Regions from separate parts of the Arthrobacter sp. KBS0702 genome, predicted to be linked through region 3. Evidence: riboswitches for the same ligand, from Rfam matches in the RefSeq annotation. Region 3 holds a riboswitch; each other region holds the start of a gene.
The links. Region 3 has a riboswitch for cyclic di-AMP ahead of FFF93_RS03385 (NlpC/P60 family protein). Riboswitches for the same ligand answer to the same signal wherever they lie in the genome.
Positions count from the first base shown of each region.

Region 1: it holds a riboswitch for cyclic di-AMP, as region 3 does, so the genes downstream of both, FFF93_RS02540 (hypothetical protein) here and FFF93_RS03385 (NlpC/P60 family protein) in region 3, are expected to answer to the same signal.
Region 2: it holds a riboswitch for cyclic di-AMP, as region 3 does, so the genes downstream of both, FFF93_RS09270 (NlpC/P60 family protein) here and FFF93_RS03385 (NlpC/P60 family protein) in region 3, are expected to answer to the same signal.

Region 1 is NZ_CP042172.1:526,571-536,304, reverse strand. Features, by position in the region: gene FFF93_RS02550 (response regulator transcription factor) at 346-1,086, shown strand; gene FFF93_RS02545 (ATP-binding protein) at 1,090-2,697, shown strand; cyclic di-AMP (ydaO/yuaA leader) riboswitch at 2,806-2,992, shown strand; gene FFF93_RS02540 (hypothetical protein) at 2,992-3,720, shown strand; gene FFF93_RS02535 (glyoxalase superfamily protein) at 3,841-4,218, opposite strand; gene upp (uracil phosphoribosyltransferase) at 4,268-4,903, opposite strand; gene FFF93_RS02525 (phosphatase PAP2 family protein) at 4,970-5,731, opposite strand; gene FFF93_RS02520 (nucleoside deaminase) at 5,830-6,333, shown strand; gene FFF93_RS02515 (DNA glycosylase AlkZ-like family protein) at 6,357-7,598, opposite strand; gene FFF93_RS02510 (glycosyltransferase) at 7,648-8,739, opposite strand; gene FFF93_RS02505 (6-carboxytetrahydropterin synthase) at 8,746-9,144, opposite strand; gene FFF93_RS02500 (zinc-binding alcohol dehydrogenase) at 9,148-9,734, opposite strand, start outside.
Region 2 is NZ_CP042172.1:2,019,079-2,028,812, forward strand. Features, by position in the region: gene FFF93_RS09265 (dihydrofolate reductase family protein) at 203-760, shown strand; gene FFF93_RS09270 (NlpC/P60 family protein) at 846-1,592, opposite strand; cyclic di-AMP (ydaO/yuaA leader) riboswitch at 1,597-1,790, opposite strand; gene FFF93_RS09275 (hypothetical protein) at 1,962-2,216, shown strand; gene FFF93_RS09280 (hypothetical protein) at 2,213-3,109, opposite strand; gene FFF93_RS09285 (DNA alkylation repair protein) at 3,166-3,834, opposite strand; gene FFF93_RS09290 (anti-sigma factor) at 3,873-4,730, opposite strand; gene FFF93_RS09295 (RNA polymerase sigma factor) at 4,717-5,286, opposite strand; gene FFF93_RS09300 (DUF4397 domain-containing protein) at 5,447-6,148, opposite strand; gene FFF93_RS09305 (glycoside hydrolase family 16 protein) at 6,499-7,464, shown strand; gene FFF93_RS09310 (hypothetical protein) at 7,685-9,118, shown strand; gene FFF93_RS09315 (rhodanese-like domain-containing protein) at 9,241-9,734, shown strand, end outside.
Region 3 is NZ_CP042172.1:712,904-722,637, forward strand. Features, by position in the region: gene serC (phosphoserine transaminase) at 1-574, opposite strand, end outside; gene FFF93_RS03375 (metal-dependent transcriptional regulator) at 871-1,566, shown strand; cyclic di-AMP (ydaO/yuaA leader) riboswitch at 1,687-1,928, shown strand; gene FFF93_RS03380 (M23 family metallopeptidase) at 1,933-2,754, shown strand; cyclic di-AMP (ydaO/yuaA leader) riboswitch at 2,867-3,060, shown strand; gene FFF93_RS03385 (NlpC/P60 family protein) at 3,324-4,064, shown strand; gene FFF93_RS03390 (HNH endonuclease) at 4,297-4,797, shown strand; gene FFF93_RS03395 (molybdenum cofactor guanylyltransferase) at 4,847-5,524, shown strand; gene FFF93_RS17015 (DUF6457 domain-containing protein) at 5,508-5,795, shown strand; gene FFF93_RS03400 (molybdopterin molybdotransferase MoeA) at 5,792-7,255, shown strand; gene fdhD (formate dehydrogenase accessory sulfurtransferase FdhD) at 7,340-8,209, shown strand; gene FFF93_RS03410 (glycoside hydrolase family 38 C-terminal domain-containing protein) at 8,316-9,734, shown strand, end outside.

The DNA.
Region 1 (9,734 bases), 190 kb from region 3:
AACAATGGACCTCAAAGTCCGCATTGTGAGACAAAAAGGGCGATTGTAGCGCAAGTCACAATTCTGGCCAGTCAACGAAGCATGCTTCGTTTTTGTCCCCCGAGTGGTCAGCCAAGGGAAGTTGTCGAATATTGTTCGCCGAGCCCCTCCGTCGGCCGGAAATCGTTCACGGTAAGCCCGCGCGGCAAAATCACGGGGCCCGGAGTCCGCCGCCGCCGCCGTCCCAGCGGGCGGACACCCGCAGAACCCGGCCGGCGAGTTGATCCAGCTCGCTAAGCTGTGATTCACAGCTGGCGCACAGGATCCCCAAAGCCATCCCCTACTGCCGGATTGGAGAGTTGTCCCATGGCCACCTCGCACTCCATGACCAACAACCTGCCCACCCTTACGCACCCGGACGGGTCTCCCATCCGCGCTTTGGTGGTGGACGACGAACCGAGCCTCTCGGAACTCATGAGCATGGGGCTGCGGATGGCCGGCTGGTCCGTGGCGGTGGCGGCGGACGGCCCGGCAGCGCTGAAAGTCGCCAAGGAGTTCCGGCCGGACGTGCTGGTTCTGGACGTTATGCTCCCCGGCTTCGACGGCGTCGAATTGCTGGGCCGGATCCGGGCCTTCGCGCCGGAGGTTCCCGCCTTGTTCCTGACCGCCAAGGACGCCATCCAGGACCGGATCACCGGCCTGGCAGCGGGCGGCGACGACTACGTGACCAAGCCGTTCAGCATGGAAGAGGTCCTGTTGCGGCTGCACCGGCTGGTCCAGCGCTCCGGCGTCGCGGCCATGGACACCGCCGAGCTTGTGGTTGGGGACCTCGTCCTCAACGTGGACACCCGGGAAGTGACCCGTGCCGGCGAAGAACTCCACCTCACCGCGACCCAGTTCGAGCTGCTGCGCTACCTGATGGAAAACCCGAAACGCGTGGTCAGCAAGGCGCAGATCCTGGACCGCGTCTGGGACTACGATTTCGGCGGCCAGGCCAACATCGTGGAGCTCTACATCTCCTACCTCCGCAAGAAGGTCGACGCGGTCCACCCGCCGATGATCCATACCGTGCGCGGGGCCGGGTACGTCCTGAAACCGGCGGACTAGTCCGTGGCAGCCCCCGAGCGTGACCCCTCCGCCCCCGGCCGGGACTGGCGCAGCCCCTCAACCTGGCACCTGCGCACGCGCCTGGTCCTGCTCGCCATGGCTCTGCTCGTCGCGATCTGCGGCGCCGTCGGCCTGGTCAGCTACGCCTCGATGAATCTCTTCCTGACGAAGCAACTGGACTCCCAGCTGGACCAGGCCTCCGAGCGGGCGCGGGAGTTCGGCCGGCCCGGCAGCGGGGACGGGCGCCGGGACCCGCTTGAAGCGCGCGGCCAGGCCGTGGGCACCCTCAACGCCCGGATCCACAACGACGACGTCACCAGTGCCGGCTTCCTGGCCGAGGATGCCAGCCGGAAAGCCCTCTCCGCCGACGACGCCGACGTCCTGCTCGCGCTCACTCCCGACGAACCGGCAGTTGACCGGACCCTGTCCAGCGGCGCCTACCGTCTCGTCGCCGCGCAGACCCCGTATGGCGACGTGATCGTCACGGGCCTGCCCCTGAAGGAGAAGCAAGACACCCTGGCCTCGCTGGTGTGGACCATGGTGCTGGTCTCCGCCGGCGGTCTGGTCGTGATCGGATTGGCCGGGACGGCACTGATCCGGCGGACCATGAAACCGCTGGAGCACCTTTCAGAGGTGGCCACCAAAGTCTCCCGCCTCCCGCTCGACGCCGGCGAGGTCGCCCTCGCGGTGCGCGTGCCGCCGTCGGCCGCCAATCCCGGCACCGAGGTGGGCAGCGTGGGCTACGCCTTGAACCAGATGCTGGATAACGTCTCCAGCGCGCTTGAGTCGCGCCAGCAGAGCGAGATGAAGGTGCGCCAGTTCGTTGCCGACGCCTCGCATGAGCTGCGGACCCCGCTGACGGCCATCCGCGGCTACACGGAACTGATGCGCATGACAGAGCATTTCACCCCGGACGGCGAGAAATCCCTCGCCCGGGTGCAGAGCCAGTCGGAACGGATGACGACCCTCGTGGAGGACCTGCTCCTGCTGGCCCGCCTCGACGAGGGCCAGCCGCTGAAGTTCAGCGACGTGGATCTCTCCCAGCTCGCAATCGAGACGGTCAGCGACGAGAAGGTCATGGCCCCGGACCGCCTCTGGAAACTGGAACTCGCCGAGGAGCCCGTAGTGGTGCGGGGCGACGCTGCCCAGTTGCACCAGGTGCTGGCGAACCTGCTTTCCAACGCCCGCAAGCACACCGAACCGGGAACGACCGTGACTACAGCGGTGAAACGCACCAATGACGGCACCGCCATCGTCACGGTGACGGACAACGGCACCGGAATTGCCCCCGAATTCGTGGACCGGGTGTTCCGCCGCTTTGCCCGGGCAGACGCGTCCCGCCGGAACCCCGTCGGAACCGCGGCGCCGGCCGCAGTGCCATCCCGGGCGGGATCCCAGGCACCGCCGCCCGCCATGGCGCAGGCGCGCGCGGGCTCCCCCGCCACCTCCACCTCCCCTGTTCCGGCGGCGACGGCGGAAGGCACCAGCGGTCTGGGGCTGTCGATTGTGCAGGCGATTGTCGAGGCCCATGGCGGCACCGTCTACGTCACGTCCAGGCCCGGCCGCACGCAGTTCGCCGTCCGCCTCCCCGAGGCGGCTCCGGCGGCCTAGGAGAGGCAAGCCGCCACGCGGTTGAACGAGTCCTCCGTTACCTAAATGTGACATCCAAAGGAAAGTCCGGTACCGTTTTTAGGGTGCGGCCATCGATCTGGCCGCATATCCGGATTGACGCCAAACTCTGCCGCTTCCCGGATTCCGATGGATTAGGCAGAGACGGGGGACCCAGAGTTCCCGGGCATCTGCATCCATGCACCCTTGGGGTTAAGCCGCCACGTCGAGATTCCGTGCGGCCGGATTTTTGCATCCGAACCCGACAGCTAACTCCGTAGGCGTTGAGAGGCAAACATGACTGATTTCAAGGTACCCATGCGCCCAGAAGGCGCTAAACAGGCATCCGAAGCCGCGATCGCGCGCCACCGCGCCGAGCCGGCGAAGCGCACGACACTGTCCCGGGTTGGCGCCCGTGCGGGCTCCAAGGGCAAGCGCGCCGCCGTCGTGGCAACTGCCCTCGCGGTACTGCTGGGCGCAGGCGCCGCGGGCCAGGCCTCCAGCACGACGGCCCACACGGCAGACGCGTCCAAGGAATCGTCGCTGCAGAAGTTGGAGTTCGAACAGGTCGGCAGCAACGCCCCCGCGTCCCCCTCCACCGGCACCGTCGAAGCCAAGGCGGCGGAAGTCAAGCCCGCCGAAGCCCCGGCACCGCCGGCACCGCCTGCGCCGGTCGCCCCAGCCGCCGCCCCCGCCCCGGTGCAGCCGGTCGCCGTCGACGATCCGGCCGGCGCGCAGGCCTATGCCGCCGCACAGTTGCCCGTCCATGGCTGGGCTCCCAGCGAGATGCAGTGCCTGCAGAAGCTGTGGACCAGGGAGTCCGACTGGAAGACCACCGCCACGAACCCCAGCAGCGGCGCCTACGGCGTGGTCCAGGCCCTGCCGGCCGAGAAGATGGCAAGCGCCGGCGCGGACTACCGGACCAACTACCGGACCCAGATCAACTGGGGCCTGAAGTACGTGCAGGACCGGTACGGCTCGCCCTGCGGCGCGCTGAACTTCCACTACGCGAACAACTGGTACTAAACAGCCGCCACACGGGCCCCTGCCCGGCGAATTGTGAGGCCCTGGATTCACTGAATCCGGGGCCTCACGTGCGCCGGAAACCCGGCGGTCCGGCCGCCCGGGTTCGCCCGCCCCGGGCGGCTAGCCGTTCGGACGGCCCGGGATGTATTGCACCGCCCACTTGTTGCCGTCAGGGTCGGAGAAGTGGACGAAGTGGCCCCAGTCGTGGACGTCGATGTCGCTGACGTCCACGCCGTTGTCCTTAAGCTGCTTGTGGGCGGCCTCAATGTCGTTGACCACCAGCTGCAGGCCCGGGGCGGTGCCGGGCGGGGCATCGTTGAGGCCCTCGCCGATCGCAATCGAGCACCCGGAACCCGGCGGTGTCAGCTGGACGAACCGGATGCCTTCCGTGGGCCGTTCGTCGTAGTCGGCGTTGAAGCCCACCTTGTTGACGTAAAAATCCTTGGCGCGGTCCACATCGGACACCGGGACAAATACGAGTTCGAGTTTCCAGTCCATGGGCACAGGCTAGTCCCGGACGCCGGCCGCCGGAACCCCGGGGTGGCGCCTAGCCCGCGATGCCGTACAGGCGGTCGCCGGCGTCGCCCAGGCCGGGGACGATGTAGGACTTCTCGTTGAGCTTCTCGTCGATCGAGGCCAGCACGATCGTCACGTTGGCTTCCGAAAGCTCTTCCTCCAGCTTGGCCAGGCCCTCCGGCGCGGCGAGCAGGCAGATGCACGTGACGTCCGAGGCGCCGCGTTTGAACAGGAACTTGATGGCTTCGCGCAGGGTGCCGCCTGTCGCCAGCATGGGGTCCAGGACGAAGATCTGGCGGTCCGTCAGGTCCTCGGGGAGGCGCTCGGCGTAGGTGATGATGTCCAAGGTCTCTTCGTCGCGGGCCATGCCCAGGAAGCCGACCTCGGCCGTGGGGACCAGCTTGGTCATGCCTTCGAGCATGCCGAGTCCGGCGCGCAGGATGGGGACCACAAGCGGGGTGGGCTTGGTGAACGCCGTGCCGATGGTGGTGCTGACCGGAGTCTCGATGGTCACGGGTTCGGTGCGGACGTCGCGGGTTGCCTCGTAGGCCAGGAGCGTGACGAGCTCCTCGGTGAGCTGGCGGAAGACCGGGGACGGGGTGTTCTTGTCCCGCAGAACGGTGAGCTTATGGGCGACCAGCGGGTGGTCCACAACGAGAGTGCGCATGGGTCAAAACTATCACCCGGACGCCGGGGACCGTCCCGCCGGGCCGGGGGTATCGGCGTCGTCCGTTCAGCCGTTGCGGCTGTTCCCGGGGGCCCCGTCGCGCAGGTGGGCCTCGTTGTCGAACGTCGGAGCGGGGCCGGTGTGTTCCCGGCGCCGCAGCACGTGGAAGAGCCTGTGCGCCAGGATCACGATCCCCACCCAGCCCAGCCCGATGACCCAGCCGAAGATCACATCGGTCATCCAGTGGTGGCCGAGGTAGACCCGGCTCATGCCCATGGCGAAGATGAAGATCACACCGGCTGTGATGAAGCCGACCCGGGCGATCGTGCGCTTGACCTGCAGGCAGGCAAGGTAGACCACCAGCCCGATCACCACCGTGGTGTTCAGTGTGTGGCCGCTGGGGAACGACGGTGAGCTCTCGTAGGGCGGCACGGCGTCGGCGTGGTCGGGCCGGGTCCGGCCGATCAGCTTCTTGCCCAGTGACGTGGCAGTCACCGAAACCGCGGCGGCACCTCCGATCAGGATCAGCGGCCGCCAGGTTCGGGAGACCCAGATCAGCAACGCCGTCAGGATGCTGCCTAGGATCGGCATGCCGATGCCGCCGCCGATGTTCGTGAACCCGGTAACAAAGGAGTCCAGGCCCGGACTGCGCAGCTGCTCCATGTAGGAGAGCATCGGCTTGTCCAGGTTGGCCAGGCCGGCGTCGTCCACGACGTTGTCATAGACCTCCGCGCTGGTCAGGGCCAGGGCCACGACCACCACGCCGCCGATCAGCATCGTGATCCACAGCGCGGCGTACGGCACCACCCACTTGCCCCAGCGCCGCATCAGCCAGCTCTCAGTCCTGGTGCTCACTGCCGTCTCCCGACTTTCCGGTACACCGCGAAGGTGCACAGCCTGCTTAGGATCGAAACTACCATTGACCCATGACTACCCCCGAGCCCCGGCATGCGGAATGGATGGGTCTGGCCCTCACCGAGGCACGCCGGGCGCTGGCCACCGCGGACGTGCCGATCGGCGCGGTCGTGATCGGACCTGACGGTTCGGTGCTCGGCGCGGGACGCAACGAGCGGGAGGCGCTCGGGGACCCGACCGCGCACGCCGAAATGGTGGCCATCCGGGAGGCAGCGTCCCGGCTGCGCGCCCGCCGCGCGCTGGAAGGCCTGAACGACGACGGCTGGCGGCTTGAGGACTGCACCCTGGTGGTGACGCTGGAGCCATGCGCCATGTGCGCCGGCGCCGTGGTGCTGGCCCGGATTCCGCGGGTGGTCTTCGGCGCCTGGGATGAGAAGGCCGGGGCCGCCGGTTCCGTGTTCGACATTCTCCGCGAACGGCGGCTCAACCATTGGGTGGAGGTGTATGGCGGCGTCCGGGAGCAGGAGTGCGGGGCGCTGCTGCGGGACTTCTTCGCGGCACACCGCGGCGCCTGAGGCCGCCGTTCGCGGTGCCTAAGCTACCGCTCCGCGGTGGCGGTCGTGGACGCCCGCAACGCGTCGATCCGTTTCTGCCGGGACGCCGGCGAGTCCAGGCTGAAGGCCCGGAAATCGCCCAGGTCCTCCCTGATCCAGGTCTCCACCTCGGCGATCCTCCGGTCCACGGCGGGCGTAGCCTCACCAAAGACCCAAGCTGCGATCCGCCCCTCGGCGGGGTCGTACTGCCACAGGCCGATGATCCGGCCGCGGTCGAGGATCGGATGGTCCGGCAGGTCGGCCTGCAGCGCGAGCCGGCCCAGCGCAGGTTTGTCCTGGTCCTCCCCGGCCAGCAGTTCCGCCGCGTTCCGGCGCAGCAGCACCAGCGAATCGGTTCCGGCAAGCAATTGGATTTGTTCTTCGGCAGGTTCTTCGAACGCGGCGAGCCCGGCGACGTCGTCGGGCAGCATCCAGAGCGGGTCCCCGCCGGCGGCCGTGGGGACTTCGACGGCGCCGACGGCGGCGAGCGCGGCCTTGCTCTGCGCGACCGTAAAGCCGGTGAACCACTGCGACTGCTTGAAGGTGGCCCCTCCGGTCCAGCCCAGGTAGCGCCGGATCAGCTCGGCACGGACCTCCTCGTCGCTGAGGGTGCTTGGCGCCAGGTTCCAGGGTTCGTAGGCGTAGCGCTGCTGGTCGAGCCGGCCGGTCGCCGGGACGCGACGGATCCGGCCGTCCGCCTGCAGGATGCCAAGAGCAGTGGGCAGCGTGGTGGCGGCACCCTTCTTCTTGCCCTCCTCGCCAAGGTTGCGCACCGATTCCCCGAGTTCGTCCTTGAGCTGCCGCGGGTCCAGCGGGACTCCGGCTTCCGCGAGGGTGTGCAGCACCTGCTCCTCGAGCAGCGCGATCTCGCCGCGGTCCACGCCAAGCCTGCCGACGACTTTGAAGCTTGCTTCGGCCGGATCCCGTCCCAGCCGCAGCGCCCACGCAAAGTCCTCCCTGCCGAGCACATACGTGCAGCCGCGCGCCGTCGGGAGTTCCAGGATCCGGTGGGACTGCACGTCGGCGTCCACCTGTGCGCGCCGGATGCCCGCCCGGGCGAAGAGCGTGAGGTACGGGTTGGCCCCGCCCACGGACCGCGCCCAGCCTGCCCGGGCAAGAATTTGTTCCGCCGTGCACCCCGCCAGCGAGCCGTCCAGGCCCTGCCGGTGCCACGACCAGGCACGGAGCCGCCCGGTGGTGAGGCTCTCGACGGGTGGCAACTGAACGGTCATCGGCTCGGTGGTCATGGGGTCATTCTCCACCCGTAGTCGCTGTTTTGAGCCGTGGCATCGACAACTACCGCGGGCCGGCTGGGTGCGACGGCGGCTCAATTCCGAGGATCGCCAGGACAGCCCGCGCCGTGGCGTCCCAGCCCGGAAGGCGCTTCCGCGCGGCCTGGGCTGCGGCCCGCCATTCGGCGCGGAGCGCGGGTTCGGTGAGCCAGCGGCGGATGACGGCGGCCAGCGGCGCCGGGTCCTCGGCGAGTGCGACGGCGGCGCCCGGCAGACCTGCCGCGTCCGGGGCGCCTTGGCTGCCCGCGGCGGCCGCGGGGGTTCCTGCGGCGAGCGCCTCCACGGCGCCCGTGCCCTGCCGCACGATGACGGGAATGGCCCGGGCCAGGGATTCGGTGACCACCAGCCCGTAGGTTTCGGCGCGCGATATCAGCAAGCTGAGGTCGGCGGCGGCCCATTCGGCGTCCAGCGCGGCTCCGCGCAGCTCCCCCTGGATGCGGACGCGCCCAGCCAGGCCGAGGCGTTCGGCTTCCCGCCGGAGCAGCGCGGCGTAGGCAGGGTCGGCCGTGTCCGAGCCCGCCAAGGACGCCGTCCAGGGCAGGTCCGTGAGCCCGGACAGGGCGCGCAGCAGCAACAGCTGGTCCTTGTTGGGCAGCAGCGCGGCCACCGCGAGCAGATGTGGCGGCTCGGAGCCGACGGCTGGCGGGGCCGACGCCGTTCCCGGTAGCGCAACTGTGATCCCATCGATTCCGTGCCGCTCACGCAGGTCCGCCGCAGCCGAGCCGCTGGTGCAGACCACCCCGGCCGCTGCCTGCAGGGCACGGCGTTCCAGCGCCGGGTGCGTGCCGAGAGGCATGTGGAGCAGGATCCAGGCGGGCAACCCGGCGTCGGCCGCCGCTTCCAGCTCATCCGGCGCCCCGCAGGCCACCAGGCCGTCCACGAGTGTCACCCGGGCGCCGTCGGCGTCGGCAAGCTGCCGCCCGAACCGCAACCGGTCCTCCGGGCTGCCGACCGGCCAGTCGCCCTCGACCTCGCAGGCCTCCGCCGCCATGCCCAGGTCTGCGACGGCGCGCAGCAGCGCGGCGTTGTAGGCGTTGCCACCCGAGTTGTGGCGCACGTTGCCCGGCAGGACCAGGCGCAGGCCGGCTGGGTGCACGGTCTGCTAGCCGGCGTCGAACTCGAGCGAGTAGCTGGCCCAGGCGTCAGGGGTTTCGCGCAGGGTGACGTCGATGCCGGCGAGCGCCTGCCCGTCGGTGCCGACGCGGATCTTGGCGGCGACGGCGTCGGCGATGTACTCGGCCAGGGCCTCAGTGGTGCTGAGTTTGCCGGCGAAGTCCGGGTGCTCGTCCAGGTTCTGGTAGTTCAGGTCCGCCAGGATGGCATCCAGCACCTCGCCGGCCTCGCCGATGTCCAGCACGATCGAGTCCTCGTTCAGCGTCCGACGGCGGAAAGTCACCTCCGTGACGAAGGTGGCCCCGTGCAGTCCCTGGGCCGGGCCGAAGGCGGGGCGCGGCAGGCTGTGGGCGATCATGAAATTACGGCGGACGGTCAGGCTGAACACGGTTTACCTCGTGGTTTCTGTTGTGGGGGCATCGGCGGCGGGGTATTCGATGACGTGGCAGAGCGCGTCGAGGCTGCCGTCGGAAAGGCGCCGGACGACGTCGGGCAGCTCGCTGAAGGCGGACGTGCCGGTGAGGAAGGTGTCGAAGACCGGGTCAGCGAGCAGCGCGACCGCGAGTTCGAGCCGGTCCGCGGTGGTGCGGCGGTGCCGCCGGGCGCGGGCCACGACGCCGACCTGGCTGGCGCGGATGGAGAGCCGCCGGGCGTGGAAGTCCTCCCCCAGCGGCAGGGTGATGCGGCGGTCCGCGTACCAGGACATCTCGATGATCTCGCCCTCGTCGCCCACCAGTTGCAGGGCGCGTTCGAGACCGGCCTGCGAGGCGGAGCAGTGGATCACGATGTCGCAGTCGGGCAGTGCGTCGTCGGGGTGGCTGAAGTCGACGCCGAGGGTATCGGCGAAGGCGCGCTTGGCGGGGTCGACGTCGATGAGCTGGAGCCTGCCCAGCGGGAAGGACCCGAGGAGCTTGGCAACCATGCCGCCGACGAGCCCCGCGCCAATGACGGCCACCCGGTCGCCGAGGCGCGGGCCGG
Region 2 (9,734 bases), 1.3 Mb from region 3:
TATATTGCCGGTTCGGGCGGAACGTTCCCCCTATGGTGCCGGATTTGTGGCGTTTCGGCAAGATACTGCCGAAACCGTCGAATACGTTCGGAGCAGTCGCGTCCGCGGACCAAACCGGCGCCATGTTGCCGATTGGGCTGCGGAAACTACCCTTCCTCCGAACCGTTTCCCCCACCGGGCATTCCGCGCGTAGGCTCGGCCCATGCGGAAGATCATCCTTGCCCTGCAGGTCTCCCTGGACGGGTATATGGAAGGCCCCAACCGGGACATTGACTGGCACCTGGTGGACGACGAACTCCACGGCCACTTCAACGAGGAGCTCCGCACCATGGGTGCCTTCCTCGACGGCCGCATCACCTATGAGCTGATGGCCGCCTACTGGCCGACAGCGGACCGGGACCCCTCCAGCACGCCGGCCGAGGCCGAGTTCGCGGGGATCTGGCGGGAGATGCCCAAGATCGTCTACTCCAAAACCCTGGAGCGCGCCGATTGGAACACAACAGTGGCGCGCGAGGTCGTCGTCGAGGAGGTGCTGGAACTAAAGGCGCAGGCAGGCGGCGACCTGGCCTTGGGCGGCGCCCAACTGGCAGACAGCTTCCGCCGGCTCGGACTCATCGACGAATACTGGATCTACATCCATCCGGTGCTGCTGGGGCGCGGCACACCGCTCTTCAAGCCCTCGGACAGCCGGACCGCGCTCACACTCGCCGAAACGAGGACGTTCGGCAACGGTGTGCTCCGGCTCCGCTACACCAGCTGAGCCGCACCGTACACGCGAAGGCCGGTGGCCGGCTGTCGTGGGGACAACCGGCCACCGGCCTTCGGGAGCAGTGCTTACGAGGTGACTACGCCCCGGCGCGGACGAAGGTCACGCCGCCGGTGGCCGTGAGCCAGGACAGCGGGTGCGAGATCGTCTGGTTGGATCCGTTCATGCCGCCGCTGATCGCCTGGCCGTTGCCGGCGTAGATGGCGACGTGGCCGGACTGGACGATCATGTCGCCGGGCTGCGGGTCGGCCACAACCTTGCCGTAGTTCATGAACTGCTGGGGACCCAGGTCACCAACCGGGATGCCGGCAGCGCCAAGGGCCTTCTCGACCATGGCAGTGCAGTCCTGGGTGATGCCGATCTGGCTATAGGCGGCCGAGAGCATCGCGGCGTTGATTCCGCCGGCCGCCGGGGCCGGGGCAACGGCTGCCTGGACGGTGATCTTCGGCGCGGCCGGCGCCTGAGCGACGGCGGGCGCGGCGGGCGCAGCGGGCGCGACCGGCGCAGCGACGGGCTTGGGCTGCTCGATCACCGGTGCCGGCGTGGTTGCCACCGCCGGGCGGTCGAAGCTGATCTGCACGGCGGAATCAGCAGTCACCGGTGCGGAGACCTTGCTCGCGACGTCGACGGAGGATGCGGGGGCGGTGTCGCGTTCTGCGGGTGCGGCGGCCGCGTTGGCAGCCATGCCGCTCGTCAGGACGAGGCCGGAGGCGGCCATAATAACTGCGGCCTGGCGGCCCACTGTGCCTGGCTTAACCGAAAATGCCGAGGTCCGTCCGGCAGGGGCGTCGGAACGATGGCGCGCAGCAGTAGTGCTTGAAGTCATGTTTGTAGCCTCTCCCAATGCCTGCGAGGTGAGCTGTCGGATTCGGATGGGAGACACCCGGCCGCGGACCCGCCAGAGCGGGCTATGCGGCTTCACCCCAAGACCTGCCGGAAAGGCAAGTCAAAAGTGGTTTCCCCGTCTCTGCCAGAAGGTTGCATTCGGATCCCGGGCCGCGGCAGAGTTAGGCAATCGGCCCGGAAGCGCCCGTATCGGAAACAAACAGGCACCCATCCACGGTAACGGTACCCGGCGGTAATGTCACATTCAGGTAACGACAGGGTGTCCGGGCGCGGAATTTTGCCTAGGGTGCCGGCAGCCGCAACGCATAGGATGAGGTCAGCCAGCATTCCTCAAACGGAGGGCCCCGATATGACCAGGCACTGTGTCGCCATCTGCCAGCTAAGCGATCAGCCGCAGGAAGACTTCGACGTCAACACGGAGCTATTGGTTCTCGAGGGCGGGGAAATCCACGTGGCGACGTGGGACGCCGAACCGCGCGACGGCGGATTCGACGTCCACGTGCTGAATGATCGGGTGGATGCACTCGGATTTATGGTGGTGACCGACTGGCAGTTCCTCGATGGCAAGGCGTACGCCGTGGTGGAGCGCCGGACGGAGCCTTAGGGAAGCCTGCCGAGGACCTGGTTGACCACGTCCGCGCCCTGCCGGGCCGCGGCGTCGAAGTCGAGCGTGTCCGCAGCATTGCCGTTGACGCTCTGGCGGCAAATGACGTCAACGCCGGCCTTTGTCCCGCCCACGTAGATTGCACCGACCCGTACCGGTCCGGACGTGAGTTGGGATACCGCGAAGGATTGAGCCGCTGAAACCTGGCCGGGCAGCCGGGCGATGTCCATCTGGGGTTTGGCCCCCAGCAGCGAGACCTCCCGGACGGTGCCGCAGGCGCTGTAGGCTTCGAGCCGCTGCCGGAATTCGGAGGGTCCCCCAGCAGACGCGGGATGAACGGCGCTCACGGAACGATAGGTCCCGGTCATTTTCATCGCGTTCTGGTCCTCCGGGGTGGAAGGAACCAGCAGTCCGCTGGCCAGGGTGCCATTGGCAGCGTTAAACATGAGGTAACTCTCGAATAGCTCGCACTGGCCCGGACGGATGCCACGCTTTGGATCAGAGATGTCCTGGTAATCGCCCCTTGCCCCGGAGGCGAGCGCCCGGGGATCGTCGACGCGCAGTTCCCCGGCACCTTGGAGCTTCACGCCTTGCAGCAGCGACTGGAGCTGGGCGTCCGAATAGTCCTGGCCGCCGCCCGTCGTCGGATTCATTGCCGGGGTGCTCTCCGGGCCGGCGCCGGACCCTGCGGTGCCGGAGCCTGCAGTCCCGGTGCCTGCCGCCTGGGACGCTTCCGTTGAGCCTGCGGCCGCGGTGCTGCTACCGGTCGAAGGGACGCCGACGGTCGGCGGGCCCGTCCCCGGCCCGCCCGCGCACGCGGCCAGCACGAGCGCTGCCGCCGCGGCGGCGGCACTGAACGTCAAGGCCCGGCGGTTCCCCTGGAATGTCTTCACGGCCTCAGTGTGGCGCCGGGCCGAGTCGGTGCACGAGGGCACTTAGGCCCGCTCGGCTACAGCCGCAGCCCCGGGCGATTCTTGCCCACGTCCGCAAGCACCCGGTGCACCGCTTCGCGGACCAGGCCACCACCGCCGTCCTGGGTCCCGACGGCGGTGTCCGCCGCAGTGCCAGGACCGTGGGCCAGTGTTCCCTTGGCTTGCCGCGCAAAGCCCTCCCAGTCGCCGCCCCCGGCACGGAGTCCGCGCAGCGGCGCCAGCAGGGCTGAGCGGCGCAGCCAAGGGTCTGGGTCCTGCAGCCACCGTTCCAGGACGGCCTCCGCCCGGCTCCGGCTGAGGCCGTCAAGGCCGGCGATGAGCGGCCCGACGACGTCGACGGCCAGCGGATCTGCCAGCTCGCGAAGGCGCGCGGTGCGCAGGAAGCCCTCGATCCGGGTCAGGTCCGAGTTGTCCAATTCAGCGAGGCGGGACTGCAGCAGGACAACGGCGGCGAGACGGCGTTCGAAGACGGGCACCGCCCACAATTCCGAGCTCAGCGCCGTGATCCCGTCGCGGCCGAGGTGCCGGTAGCGTCGGAGCGCATCCCGGACCGCGCCCCGGACGGCACCGACTGATGCACCATAGGACCCGAGTTCCGGACCGAAGCGGGCCTGCGCCTCCTCGGCCCGCTGCCAGGAACTCTCCCGCTGCAGCGCCGCGTCAATGAAGTCACCGGCCTCGCTCATGGTCCCATTCTGTCGCAGCCGGGGCCGCTGCCGGGAGATCACCCCTGCGCGGCGAACTTTCCGCGTGCGATGCTCTCGGCAGAATGGGCCGGATTCCCGTCGTAGGGCTCATTGGAGATATCCAACACCGGGTAGTCCGCCAGGTTCAGTCTCCCCGGCAGGACGAAGGACCGGGTCCCCTGGCCCAAGACCCCCAGGCTGACCATTTTGGACAGGTCGGCGGATCCCACCCAGACCTCGCGGAAGCCCGTAAGTTTCTCCTCCGGAAGGCTGATGACCAGCTGCCGGGAGCCGTCGGGAAGATCCTCCACCCGGGCGCTTCCACTGGCCGAGTGTCCGGCCAGCGGAGCGAGTGCAGTCTGGGCGATGACGACAGCGGTGGGCCGGGACGGGCTGGGTGCGGCCACCGGCGGCGCACCGGGGCCGAGGATGGTCAGGGCTGTCCAGGCCCCGGCAGCGCCAAGCAGGATTCCGGCGGCGGCACCGAGGAGCCATGGTCCCCGTTGCGGGAAGCTACCGCCACCTTGGCGGCCGCCTCGTTGCCGCCGGGCGCTCGGCCGGGATCCGGGGTCAGCCAGGATATCCCCGCCAGGCGCAGCGGGGTCTGCGGGCCCGGCGCCCTCGGCCGCAGGACCGGGGGCAGGACCGCCGAGTGGGTCGCCGGCCAGGGACGGGGAGAGCCCCAGGGCCGCATGAATGGCGGCCCAGTTGTGGCTGGCGGGCGCTTCCAGTTCGACGTGCTCGGGATTGACGGTAGCGACGAACACGGTATGTTGCAGCGCCTCAAGCGTCGAGGAGCATGCGGCGCAGCCGGCCAGGTGGCGAGCTTCCGACTCGGTAGCCGGCCGTTCGCCGAGCGCCAGCAAGTCAAGGAGATCGTCGTCAAGATGATCCATGTTCCACCTCCAGCCGTGACCGCAACCGGGCGAGACTGCGGCGGATATGACTCTTGACCGTGCCGAGTGGAAGGTTGAGCCGGGACGAGATCTGGTCGTGGGTCAGGTCTTCGAAGAATGCCAACCGCATGATGGCAGTTTGCGGGTGTCCCAGTCGCTCGAGCTCGTCTTCCAGCGTGAAGCGGTCCGCCAGTGCGTCGGCGTTCGGCCGGTCGGCGCCGGGCTGCGGGTCGTTGACCAGGCGCAGGGCGGCACGTTCAACGTCCCGCCGGCGGGACCGGGCGGACAAAGCATCGGAGATGGCGTTGCGGGTGATCCCGATCAGCCAGGCGGGCAGACGTGATGCCTCGGGGCGATAGCTGGTCCGCGATTTCCAGGCGCGAATGAAGACCTCCTGGGTGACGTCGTCGGCGGCGCCATGCTCGCGCAGCGCTCTCAGCGCCAGCGTGTGAATGAGGGGCCCCAGTCTGCGATATGCCTCAGCGAGCGCCCGTTCCTCGCCCGCGGCGAAGGCGTGGTCAATGGCAACGTTCCATTCACGATCGGCAGCCTCCATCAGGTGCTCCTTAGAGCGGGAATGAGACCCGTGGAACGCCATTATTCCCCCGGACCGCCCACCCTGCAATGGAGCCGGGCCGGAACAAGCGGCTGGCGGGGCCGCGATCGCAGCGGTCCCGCCACCCGGTTGGCGCTCAGTCAGCACCATGCTGGAACCCTTAGTCGTCGTGCCTTGACGACTTCACCACCTGCACGGCAACGCCAAGATTGTTGTCGGACAGGCTGCCCCACGCATAGACGATCGTGTTCTTGCCCTTGCTGACCTTCACGTCCGCGGGGCCAATCAGGGCCTCTGTGCTGCCCGCCGCCGCCACCGAGGCTGAGATGGTGCCCGCCTTGAGTGTGAGCTTCTTCTCGTGCGGGTTCTCGAGGCCCCTGATCACGGCTTTCCCACCGGCAAGGACGTCGACGGCGGGGGCTGCGGCTACGTGCCGGACCGTCAGTTTGCCCTTGCCATCGGGGCTTGCCGAGGTGTCGTTCTTGAAGAGGGTGGCCGTGGGCTTTCCGTCCGCCGTCAGGTGCGCAACGGCTGTGTAGTCCCGGCCTTCTTTCAGGTCAACTTCAACGGGTCCGATCACGGGGTTGTCGGCGCTCGTGGCATCCGCGCCCGTGATGGCGATCTTGTGCTCTCCCTCGCGGATGTCCAGCGGACCGGCCAGGCTTCCCGGCGTGAAGTTGTCCAGCGTCAGCTTTCCGTCCACCCAGACGTCCACGGTGAGTCCCGGGACGCCGTGGAGCACCGAGAGTTTCGCGGTGTCGTGGTCGTGGTGCTTCGCATTTGCCTGCGCGGGGGCAGCGAAGGTCAGTCCGGCCAGCAGCGTCAGCGCGCCGGCAGCTGCTGAGAGTGATTTCGTGTGCATGTGGAGCTCCTCATTGAGGCCCGAATGCGGGCGTTTTCGCTTACACCCTTACTACCGGCCGCGCCCCTGCCCCGGATGCAGCTGGCGGCACTTTAATTTCCGGCCCGCACGCGCCGCGGTTACGGACGGCGTTTTGCAAACAAAGGTCACGATCGAGTAACGTTGGCGGCTGGCCCGAGGGCCAGGCCCGAATGCAGGGCCCCGGATGCCCGCTTTTGCCGGGCACCGCCGCGCCGGCTGGCGCCTGCTCACCCTGTCCGCCCGGCGGGGCTGAAAGAGGTTGCAAGACTTTCCCCACCGGGTCGATCGCGCCGATCGCTTGCGCCAATTCAATATCCCGGAGGGGTCACTTGTTCAAGAAAATTGCCATCACCGTTACCCTCGGTGCCTTATCGCTGACCGGATGCAGTGCCGCGTCCACAACCGGTCCCACCGGGCCGAGCACGGCTGCCAGCCCGACGTCGTCCTCCCGGGCAGCCGCCCCGGCGTCGACGCCGGCCACGTCTTCCGCGCCCGCTCCCGCCGCGACCACCGCCACCGCAGCGCCGGCCGCTCCGCCCGCAGCCGCACCTCCCGGCCCCAACACTGCCCCCACGGCGCCGGCGGCAGCACCCGCGGCGCCGGCGTCACCCGCGGTCCCCCCGGCCCCGGCGGCACCCGCGGGCAACGGAGCCCAGGCCGCCGCCGCCTTCGGGTGGGGTCCAGTACTGGCCGGCGACGAGTTCTCCTACACCGGTGCTCCGGACGCCACGAAGTGGGGCGTCTTCAACGGCACCGGCCATGCAGGCAAGGGCGTCCGCAGCCCCCAGGCCTGGTCGGTGGCCAACGGTGTCGCCACGGTCACCGGAGATGCGGCAGGAACCACCGGCGGGATGTCGGCAAAGTTCGGCCAGCAAAAGTACGGCCGCTGGGAAACCCGTATGAGGACCAACGCCCGTGACCCCGAATACCACCCGGTGCTGCTGCTGTGGCCGAACAACAACACTTCGCCCAACTGTGCCGAGGTGGATTACGCCGAAGGCACCTCAAACACGGCTGCCATGAAGTTCTTCCTGCACTACGCCTGCAGCGGCGGGGACTTCCAGGCGACGGCGGCCACGCCAGTCGACACGACGCAGTGGCACAACTACGCGGTGGAGTGGACTCCGGCCGGCATCACCGGCTACATCGACGGCGTGCAAACGTTCACCGACAAGAACCCGGCGCACCAGCCCACGGTCGGAATGCACCAGACGATGCAGCTGGACTGGTTCCCCGACGGCACCGCCACCAGCCCGTCACAGATGCAGGTCGACTGGGTCCGCGTCTACCAGTAGGACTCGAGCGGCCCGGCAGCGCTCCTAGCGGTTGGATGTGGCCGCGACGCGGTGGGCAGGGGTCCAAATCCTCTGGTGCCGCAGAAGCACGGGGCGGAGGCTGGGCGCAGCACATCTTTCGACGGCAGGGAGTCCAGTCGTGCGCCCAGGTGCTGCAGCAACCCAAAACCCCAGAAGTTCCTCGCCGAGGCAACGCTGGTCACTGGCGTGCGCCGCTGCCGTGCTGGCGCTGACCGGTTGCACGCCGGGATCGCCGTCCCCTCCTGCCAGCAGCACCCCCGCCGCGTCCACCCCCGCGGCCGACGCTTCGGCGTCGGCGGCTGAGAGAGTCCTGTCGGACGAGGAACTGATGGCCCTCGTGGACCGGGCGATCAACGGCGCCCAACAGGGCACCGGGAGGGTGTCGAAAACCGCGGACCTGAGGTCGCGTCTTCAGGGGCGGCCGGAACCCGCGAACCGGGCCGCCGCCCAGCCCGGCGAATGCGGGGTCTTCCGGCCACGCAGCGCACCGACAAGCCGCGCCGACCTCGACATGAATTTCGCGGCAGGCGTCCTGACCCTCACCGGTGCGTGGTCACGCGAGACTGTGGCCTTCGTCCTGGCCAGGAGCGCGCCACGGGACGCCGTGGTCGCCGCGGATTTCGCCTATGCCGAAGAACAAGCCGTCGCCTGCGCAGACTTCCGACAGCTCTCGCCGGACGCGCCGCCGACCACTGTCCGGCTGCGGAGCGTGCCGGAACTCGGGGAACGGGCCTACGCCACGGTTTCGAGCCCCCAATCAACCCCGGGGACTCCCCCGGCCGCACGCACCGTTTCCCTTCAGGTCCTCAAGGGAACGGTGTCGTTCGGGCTGAGCCGTCAGGCACCGCCCAGTGCCTCCGCCGACGAACTCACGTCCGCGCTGTCGCCCCTGGTCCAATTGGCCCAAAAACTGGTCGCGGAGTATGCCGCCGACTCCCCCGCGGCTTCCCCGCCGCCGGCCAGCCCGACGGCCGGCGCGCCATCGAGCCCGAAGCCCAGCCCGCCGTCGGCGTCACAGACACCGGGCCCCACAGCATCCCGGCCGGCACCCCAACATCAGACTCCCGAGCAGCTGGCCCGGCTGCTGCAAGGCATTACCGGACCCAGCGGAAGCCCGGCCCAGGTGCTGGAGGGCCGCTACGCTCCCACCGCGCCGGCAGTCCCACCCGGCCCTTCAGCACAAAGCTGCACGTATGACGACGCCGCGTACCTCGCCTCATTCGGCGGAGCCGCGACCGTGGTGGCCGAGATCCCCGGCACGGGCCAGGCACTGGACCAGATCAGCCTGCGGCTCATCAGCCTGACCACACCGCCTCCGGACGCATCTGCCTTTGACCGCCGGGCTGCAGACCTCGGCAGTTGCACCTCGGTTCAGGAGCAGGTGCCGGGCGGCGCACCCCGGACGTGGTCGCCCCTCAAGCACCCCACCGTCGATACCAGCGGGCAAACCGGCTACGCCGTGGTGTACATGCTGCCCGACGGGACCGGCATCCGGCACGTTTTGGTCGGCGCCCGCAAAGGAAACCTGTGCGTCGAAACCGAAACCAAGACACTGTCCGACAGCGCCGTCCAGCAGGCCGCGGACGGTCTCGCGGCCACCATCAACAAGGTGATGGCCAGGGTGGGCGGCTAGGCCCCGCGTTCGCCGCCCACGCCAGCCCCAAGCCGCTTGCGTGATACCCCCAGGGGTATTATTATTGAAGTCAGAGGAGGAAGGAATCCCTTCCCCGTCTACCTCAAGAAGGAGCACCCTGAATGCTTATCGAGCGCATCTATGACGAAGACCTCGCCCAGGCCAGCTATTTCATCGGCTGCCAGGCCAAGGGTGAAGCGCTGGTCGTTGATCCCCGGCGCGACATCGCCGTCTACGAGAACCTCGCCGCCGCCAATGGCATGAAGATCGTGGCCGTCACCGAGACCCACATCCACGCTGATTTCCTCTCCGGCACCCGCGAACTGGCCGCCGCGACCGGCGCGACCGCCTATGTCTCCGGCGAGGGCGGAACGGACTGGCAGTACGGTTTCGACGCCGAGCGCCTGAACGACAACGACGTCATCACGCTGGGCAACATCACGGTCAAAGCCCTGCACACCCCCGGCCACACCCCGGAGCACCTTTCCTTCCTGATCACCGACGGCGCGTTCGCCGACCAGCCCGGCTACCTGCTCTCGGGCGACTTCGTGTTCTCCGGCGACCTAGGCCGCCCGGACCTGCTCGACGAGGCCGCCGGCGGCGTCGACACCCGCTT
Region 3 (9,734 bases):
ACACATCCGCCTCGGCGACGTCGACATCCAGGCCGCCGGCCGCGGACGTGGCGTCGACCAGTACGAGCGAGCCCTCGTCCGCCCCCGGCACGCGCCGCACCGGCGCGGCAACGCCGGTGGAGGTCTCGTTCTGCGGCCAGGCGTAGGCGTCGACGCCGGCCTCGGCCCGGGCCTCGGGGCGGGTGCCGGGCTCGGAGGTGATGACCGAGGATTCGGCCAGGAACGGCGCCTTATTGGTGGCCGCGGCGAACTTCGAGCCGAACTCGCCGAAGGACAGGTGCTGTGCCTTGTTCTCTACGAGGCCGAAGCTGGCAATGTCCCAGAACGCCGTGGACCCGCCGACGCCGAGGATAACCTCGTAGCCTTCGGGGGCCCGGAAGAAGTCGCTGAGGCCGGTGCGCACCGAACCCACGAGGTTCTTGACCGGAGCCTGGCGGTGCGAGGTGCCCAGCAGCGTCGCCGACGCCGCGGACAGGGCCTGGATTTGCTCCGGCCTGACCTTCGACGGGCCGGCGCCAAACCGGCCGTCCTTGGGCAGGAGGTTCGCGGGGATGGTGATGCGGGTGTCGCTCACAGTGGCTCCAATTGTCGGCTGGGTGCGTGGCGTGGCCCGGGCGGATCGTGCGTGGGCTGCGGCCGGGGACCTGCCCTTATTCTGCCCGACGGTCCCGGGCAGGCGGGAAAAACGTCCGTCATAGTCCGGTCATTGAGACAGGCACGGTGGGGCGGCGCCGTCGGGGTCCGGGATTATCCGGAGTAATTCAAAATAGGCTAGGCTGTGCGGTGACGTACGGCGGATCTCGCCGGGGCGCATCCCGGACGCGGTACGGTGGGAATGACGCAAGGACGGCGCTCGAGGAGCTGAGCTGAATGACGGATCTGATTGATACCACCGAGATGTATCTTCGGACCATCCTGGAACTTGAAGAAGAGAACATCGTCGCCCTCCGCGCCCGCATCGCCGAACGGCTCCGCCATTCCGGCCCCACCGTTTCCCAGACTGTCGGCCGCATGGAGCGGGACGGCCTGGTCGTGGTTTCCGGCGACCGGCACCTGGAGCTGACCGAAGCGGGCCGCAAGCGCGCGATCGAGGTCATGCGCAAGCACCGGCTCGCTGAGCGGCTGCTCGCCGACGTGATCGGACTCGATTGGGCCTACGTTCACGAGGAAGCCTGCCGCTGGGAACACGTGATGAGTGAACGGGTTGAGCGGCGCATTTTTGAGATGCTGGACCACCCCACCGTGTCTCCCTACGGAAACCCGATCCCGGGACTGGCAGATCTTGGCGGGCTCCCCGAATCAGGCATCGCGGACGGGGTCGTCAACCTCCTCGACGCCATGGCCGGCTACGGCGCGGACTCCCGGATCACCGTGAGCCGCCTGGCCGAGCCCATCCAGGTGGAGCCGGAACTGCTGGTCCAGCTGGACGAAGGCGGAATCCGTCCCGGCGCAAGGGTGTCGCTGGAACGAGTGGGGGAGTACATCTCGGTCCGGGTCCCGGACATTGAAGGCGCCTTGGAACTGCCTCCCGAGGTTGCAGCCCACGTCTTTGTTACTCTCGGGTAGCTCGCGCGGGGCGGGCATGCCCGGGGCCGGCCAGGGGTTGTGCACAGGCGAGATAACGAAATTATTACTGCTTGCCTTAATCCCCTATAGTTGAGCACTGGCACTGATACTAAAGCGTTATCTGATCCGAAGCCGAGCTCTGCCAGCGGATCAGTAGGCGAGTCACCTTCTGGCAGAGGCGGGGGAACCACAAGCGGCTGTTGATTCAACAGCCTTGGGGTGAAGTCCGCTAGCGGCAAGCAAACTCTACGAGGGCCTCCCTGGATGTCCCTGTGTCTGGATGCTTGCATCGGCGGACCGGGTCTTTGATCTCTCTGACCCGAATCCGACAGCTAACTTCGCAGGCTATCCAGAGAGGAACCGTACTTGACCACCCAGACCGTCAGGGGCCGCCGTCGCGCGACCGGTCCCGCTCCGGAGCCGCGCCCGGCCGCCGCCGTCGTGACCGCCGAGCGCCCGCGTGACGCGCACCGCGATGAACGCCGCGGCCGGCGCAGCGCGTTCCGCCAGATGACAGACTTCGCCGCCGTCAGCGGCGTTGGGCAGAAGGCAGGCATCGCCCTGGCGGCCACTGGACTGGTCCTCACCATCAGCGTCCCGGCCACTGGCCCGGTCATGGCCAACGACGCCGCCAAGACCGGCTCTGTGTCGGCCGCGGCCCAGCCCGAGGTCAAGGCCTCAGCGGCCCAGATCGACTTCAACCGCACGGCTATCACCACCAAGGGCGACCCGGATGGCAAGCTCAAGCAGCTGCTCAGTGCCCAGTCGGCCAGCACGATTACCAGGGCAGCCTCGGCCGGTAGCCTGGGGGCACCGCTGGACGTGATGGTGACCGCCTCGCCGTTCGGTTACCGGATCAGTCCCATCACGGGGGCCGTGGGCGAATTCCACCGCGGCCAGGACTACGCCGCCCAGTGCGGCACCCCCGTGCACGCCGCGGCCAGCGGCACCGTAACCTTTACCGGTTGGCACCCCTACGGGGGCGGCAACCGCGTCGTGATCGACCATGGCAACGGCCTGGAGACCACGTACAACCACTTGTCGTCCTCAAACGTCCGCGTGGGCCAGCAGGTTTCCCGCGGCGATGTGGTGGCGATGAGCGGAACCACCGGCGCCTCCACCGGCTGCCACCTCCACTTCGAGGTGATGGTCAACGGAGAAGTCGTTGATCCGCTGGGCTGGCTTTAGACCGACCCGAGGGACCACTCGCATTTCTGTGACACGCCGTGATCTGAATGTGACATTGAGTCCTAACTGCTGTACCGTATGAAGCACGCCAACTTCACCGAAGTTGGCGCTCTTGAGTGGATTGCCTAACTCTGCCACCGCTCAAGGTCCGTTCGCATGACATCGTCTGGCAGGGGCGGGGGAACCAATTTTGGTCTTCGCAAGAAGACCTTGGGGTTAAGTCGCAAAGCTTCCCAGGAAGCGGCGCGGCCGGGTGACTCCCATCCGAATCCGACAGCTCACCTCGTAGGCATTGGGAGAGGCTACTTTCGTGTCTTCACGCCACAATGCTGCGCGTTCTCGCGCTGGCGAGGCTCACTTGAGCCCGCTGAACTCCATGCTCCGCGCGGCCCTTGCCGGCGCCCGGACTGGATCTCACAACGCAGTTCCCGCTTTTGGCGCGTCTTCGCAGTACACCCTTCGCTAAAGAAACCCGTTTCGGGGCGATCCGGCGTACCCCCAAGATGCCGGAGCGTCCTCAGTCCCGCCTGTAAAAGCGCGGACAAAAGGATCACGAAAGAGAGAACTGAATGACTACTCGTGCAACCATTGCACGCCACCGCGCGGAGGTCACCAAGACCAACTCGCTGGCTGTCATTGCTAAGGCCGTCGGCGACAACGCCGGTGGTATGGGTCGCCAGGCCGCGGTTATCGCTGCAGCCTCCGGCCTGGTACTGACCAGCGGTATCGCAGCCAACGCTGCCGAGACCAACGTTCAGCGCGAATCGACTTCTGCTTCCGCCATGGAAGTACAGTCCACCGCACCGGCCACGATCTCCGCGGCCTCCAGCATCGCCATCTCCTACGAGAAGCCTGCTGTCACCACCGCACCGGCCCCGGTCGAGGCACCCAAGCCGGTTGTCCAGGTCAAGGAAGCTGCTGCTTCCACCGGCACCGCCGTGACGGCTTCCCTGGCCACGAAGGCTCCGGCTGCTGTCAGCGGCATGGGCGCTTCGATCGCCGCAGCTGCCTACGCGCAGATCGGCGTCTCCCAGGACTGCACCATGCTGGCGACCAACGCACTTGCCGCAGTGGGCATCAACTACCACGGCTGGCCGGCAGGTTACCTGTCCCTGGGCCGCACCGTGAGCGCCGCTGAGGCTCAGCCGGGCGACCTCGCCTACTACCAGAACGGCGGCATGGGCATGGCCCACATCGCTGTTTACGTCGGCAACGGCATGGCCGTCCACGGCGGCTGGAACGGCGGAACCACCGCGCTCTACAGCGTCAACGTAGGCTCCGGCCCGGTCTTCATCCGCGTCGGCGGCTAGGACTGAATCCCGGCGCCCGCCGGAAGCATTGTGAAGGACCCCTGCCCCGCGGCAGGGGTCCTTTGCGTTGGCGGACCCGCCGCCGGGCCGTGCCGCGCGCGCCCGGGATAAGAAAAATTCGGTAATCCGGGCTCCCGGTGTTTACTCTTGTGGTGTCGATCCATAGCCCGACCATGCACAGGGCAGCCGGCCCTCGTGCCCCTGGCGGGTGCGGCCGTGAAGAGGTATGCGGATGCGCACTCTCGTTCTGAATGCTGGATATGAACCGCTGGCGGTAGTCACCTTCCGCCGGGCGCTGGTCCTTGTGCTGACGGGGAAGGCCAGCGTGGTGGCCGAAGGCGACGATCCCGTGGTGGGCCCGCAGGACATCCTCGGCCGCCCTTCGGTGATCCTGTTGAACAGGTACATCAGGCCCCGATACAACACCATGACGGCGGTCAGCCGCAGGGGAGTGCTCCGCCGGGACAACCACCGCTGCGCCTACTGTGGCAAAGCTGCCCACACCATCGACCACGTCCAGCCCAAGTCCCGGGGCGGCGCGGATTCGTGGGAGAACCTCGTCGCCGCCTGCCTGCGCTGCAACAACGCCAAGGGGGACCATACGCCCGCGGAAATGGGCTGGAAACTCGGCTTCGTCCCGGGGCCACCGAAAGGCACCATCTGGCAGATCAAGGAACTGGAGAAGCCGACGCCGGCGTGGGACCCGTTCCTGCTCCCCGAAAAGGCGCACTGAACGGCCCACGCTTGCACTCTGTGCCGGCCGCTGCGGCTAGGCTGGGCGGGTGGAATTCGACGTCGTGATCCTCGCCGGGGGCAGGTCCTCCCGGCTCGGCGGCGTGCCCAAGGCCCAGCTGGCGGTTGACGGCGCCACCTTGCTGGAACTCACCCTCGCGGCAGTCCGTGGTGCGCGCCGGGCCGTGGTGGTCGGCCCGCAGGTGGGCGGCCTCCCGCCGGAGGTGCTGGGCTGCCGCGAGGACCCCCCGTTCGCCGGACCTGCCGCCGCAATCGCTGCCGGGCTCGACGCCCTGGCCGGGACCGGGAACAGCCCCGCCGTTCTGACCTTGGTGCTCGCCTGCGACATGCCGCGGGTCGCCGCCGCCGTCGGCACCCTGCTGGCTGCAGGCGAGGAGGGCCGCACGGGAGTCCCGGCCGGCCGCGACGGGGTCATGGCAGTTTCGTCGGACGGGCGCACCCAGCCCCTCGTCGGGCTTTATCGCACAGCCGCGCTACAACACGCCGTCGACGACGCGGCCCGGCGGAACGCCCTCGAGGGGGCTTCCGTCTTCGCCCTGCTTGCTAGTCTTGAACTGCGGAAGGTTCCGGTTCCGCCGGGTTCCACCGATGACGTGGACACCTGGGATGACGCTTCCGCGCTGGGGGTTTCAGACCCCGGCTTAGGCCGGTCCGGGACGGAGCGGCCGAATTCGACTTTGGAGGCAAACAGTGAAAAGCCAGGATGAAACGCTGGAAGACTGGTGCCGCGCGCTGCTCCAGGCCCTGGAGCTCGACGACGTCGAAATCGACATCAACGAAGTGCTGGGACTGGCTGGCGTGGCGGCGCATTCCATCGTCCGCCCCGCCGCGCCGCTGACCACCTTCATCGCGGGCTTCGCCGCCGGCCTGGCCTCGGGTTCAGGCCAGGCCCCAGACAGTGTGTCGATGCAGGCCGCCATGGGCGTGGCACGGAAACTCGCGAAGGAATACGCCGCCGCCGAGGCTCCCGGGGCATGACGCCTGAGCCGCCCGACAGCAGCGCCGGCCCCGACGATCCCCCGCCCACGCGGCATGCCGCCGCCGACGCCGCCTCGGTCCCCGACGACCGAGCCTCCGGAGATTCCGCCGAGGCTCCCCACCGGCACCTTGCACACGGCTGGCAGGAGGCGCGGCAGCTGGCCTTCGACTGCGCCACCCCCATCCCGGCCGCACCGGTGCCGCTCCGGCATGCGCTGGGTCGGACCCTGGCCGAGGACCTGAGAGCCCTGCATGACATGCCGCACTACGCCTCCTCCGCGATGGACGGCTGGGCCGTCAACGGCAGCGGCCCCTGGATCCTCGCCGAGCCCGGGCAGCGGCTGGCCCCGCACCAGGCCAGCCCGATCGTCACCGGCGGACTGATCCCGGCGGGCGCGAAAGCCGTGCTCCGGAGTGAGAGCGGCGTCATCGCCCCGGACGAGGACGGGCTGCCGGTCCTGAAACTCGGCGGCGGGGCCAAGCCCGGGGAACCGCGCAACGGCGACCACATCCGCAACGCCGCGCAGGAAGCCGCCGCCGGTGAGGTGCTCATCAAGGCTGGCGCCGTCCTTAACCCCGCGCACCTGGCCCTGGCAGCCCTCGCCGGACACGACGAGCTGCCGGTCCTAGGCAAGCCCGTGGTCCGGCTCGTGCTCACCGGCTCCGAGGTCGTCAGCAGCGGCGTCCCCGAACCGGGCGAGGTGCGGGACACCTTCGGGCCGCAGCTGGCCGCCGTCGTTGAAATGCTCGGCGGGATCTTCGCCGGTGAGGTCAAGATCGGTGACGCCGACGCCGAGTGGCTCGCCGCCCTTGAAGACACCGACGCCCCGGCGGCGCAGGCCGGCCCGGCCGCCGGTGACGCCGCGGAACCGCTGCCGGCCGACGTCGTCATCACCACCGGCGGCACTGGCCGTTCTGGCACCGACCATCTCCGGCGAACGGTCGCGGAACTGGGCGGCCGGCTGCTGGTCGACGGGATCGCCATGCGCCCGGGCCACCCGGCGGTGCTGGCGGAACTGCCGGACGGGCGCTTCATCATCGGGCTCCCCGGAAATCCGCTCGCCGCCATGATGGCGCTGTCCACCCTCGGCGCCCCTCTGTTGGCCGCCCTGGGCCACGGAACGCCGCCTCCGGTGACCGAGGTGCCGTGCGGAACCATGATCGACCCCGACCCCGGCCGGACCCGGCTGATGCCGTTCCGCATGGTGTACGGGATGGCATCGCCGGCGCAGCACACCGGTCCGGGCATGATGCGCGGACTGGCCGCCGCCGACGGCGTCCTGGTGGTCCCGCCGCACGGCGTGCAGCTGGGCGAGCCGGTGCCGGCGTTTGCCCTGCCGTGGGGCGCGGCGCTGCCGGAACCTGCCCCGGCGAAGACGCCCGCCAAGCCGGCCACGAAGCGTGCCGCCCGGAAGCCGGCCGCGGACGGCCCGGTGGACTGGAGCGGACTGCTTGGCTGAGGCGCGGGCAGAGTTCATGATTGATCCAGGGGCGTGCCGCCGCCGGCGGCCGACCCCGAATGCAATGCTGATGAGGAGTATCGGATGGGCCGCGTGACACAGCGCCGCAAGGTGCACAAATTTGTCCTGGACGGCTCGCCGCAGGCGCTGGAGTTCCCGGTCCGGCACCGGGAGGACGTGCTGGCGGTCGAGGAGCCACTCGAGATCCGGCTGGGCAGCCTCTCCTACTCGGTCACCATGCGGACGCCGGGCAGCGACTTCGACCTCGTCGCCGGGTTCCTGGTCTCCGAGGGGGTCATCTGGACGCCGGAGCAACTCGTCTCCCTGCGGTTCTGCGCCGGCGAGGACGAGGACGGCGTCCAGACCTTCAACGTCGTGGAGGCGCAACTGCGCCCCGACGTCGTCCGGCCGGATACCGGGCGCAACTTTTTCACCTCCAGCTCCTGCGGGATCTGCGGCACCGACTCGATCGACGCCGTGCGTAAGTCCTCGCACTTCCACCCCGCCGACGACCCGCTGACCGTGCCGGTGGAGACACTCGCCTCGTTGCCGGACCGGCTGCGGGAAGCCCAGGCCGTCTTCGACGTCACCGGCGGCGTGCACGCCGCGGGACTTTTCCGGATTTCCGACGACGGTTCCGCCGAGTTGCTCTGCCTGCGGGAAGACGTGGGCCGCCACAACGCGGTGGACAAGGTCGTCGGCTGGGCGCTGCGGGAAGGCCTGCTGCCCTTGAGCGGCACCGTGCTCCAAGTGTCGGGCCGGGCGTCCTTTGAACTCGTGCAGAAGGCGTCGCTGGCCGGAATCCCGGTGCTGGCCGCCGTCAGCGCCCCCTCCAGCCTGGCAGTGGAACTCGCCGAGGCCAGCGGAATGACGCTCGCGGGGTTCAGCCGTGGCACCACGCTCAACGTCTACGCCGGCCACGAACGCGTGTCCTCCCCGGAGGGCACCGACTAGGCGCGCGTTGGCTTAACCGCGGCGGCCGACGTAGATTTTTATCCATCGACTGGACACACGACTCGACCCCGCACGAACCACCGGCACCAGCGCGAAGAGGATCACATTGCACGACGACCGCCGTCTCACGGAAGTCCGGCTGGACCGCTTTCTGCGCGAACGCATCATCCCCGCGGTCTACCCGCGCAGCGCGCCGCTCACGCTGAGCAGTTGGGAGGCGCCGGGCGAACCCGTCCCGGCGCTCGAGGCGGTGCGGCAGCAGTTCACGCCGCAGGAGCAGGGGGAGGCCTGGGGGCGGCCCTGGAGCACCAAGTGGCTGCGGCTCCAGGGCGAGGTTCCCGATTCCTGGGGCAGTGCGGCGGACACCTGCGTGGAAATCCTCGTGGACCTCGGCTTCAGCAGCGACCTTCCGGGGTTCCAATGCGAGGGCACCGCCTGGCGGGCCGACGGCACCGTGATCAAGGCGATCTCCCCGCGCAACCAGTACATTCCCTTGAAGCTGCTGGGCAGCGGGATGTCCGTGGACTTCTACGTCGAGGCGGCGGCCAACCCGGACCTGTCCCAGGGCTGGACCTTCGCGGCGACCCCCTACGGCGACAAGGCGACCGCCGGATCCGAGCCGCAGTACCGGCTGGGCCCTGTCGTCATCGCCGAGCTCAACCAGGCCGTGTGGGAGCTGCAGCAGGACATCTGGACCCTCAGCGGGCTGATGCACGAACTGCCGATGGAGCTGCCCCGCCGGCACGAGATCCTCCGCGCCCTTGAACGGATGCTGGACGTTATGGACCCGGACGACGTGGCGGGCACGGCTGCCGCCGGCCGGGCGGTGCTCGCCGAGGTGCTGGCCCGGCCGGCCTACGCCTCGGCCCACCGCCTCCTCGCGACCGGCCACGCGCACATCGACTCCGCCTGGCTGTGGCCGGTCCGGGAAACCATCCGGAAATGCGCGCGGACCTTCTCCAACGTGGTGGCGCTCATGGACGAGGACCCCGGGTTCGTGTTCTCCTGCTCCTCGGCGCAGCAGCTCGCCTGGATCAAGGAGTCCTACCCGGAGCTCTTCGAGCGCATCCGGGAAAAGGTCAAGACCGGCCAGTTCGTCCCGGTAGGCGGCATGTGGGTCGAATCGGACAGCAACATGCCCGGCGGCGAAGCCATGGCCCGCCAGTTCCTGGAGGGCAAGAGCTTCTTCCTAGCCGAGTTCGGCGTCGAGTGCAGGGAGGCCTGGCTGCCGGACACCTTCGGCTACTCAGCCGCGCTGCCACAGATCGTTAAGGCCGCCGGGAGCCGCTGGTTCCTGACCCAAAAGATCTCCTGGAACCAGGTCAACCGGATGCCGCACCACACCTTCCACTGGGAAGGGATCGACGGCACCCGGCTCTTCACGCATTTCCCCCCGGTGGACACCTACAGCGCCGAAATCAGCGGCCGGGAACTCGCGCACGCGGAGCGGAACTACCGGGAGCACGGACGCGGCACCATGTCCCTGCTTCCCTTCGGCTACGGCGACGGCGGCGGCGGACCCACC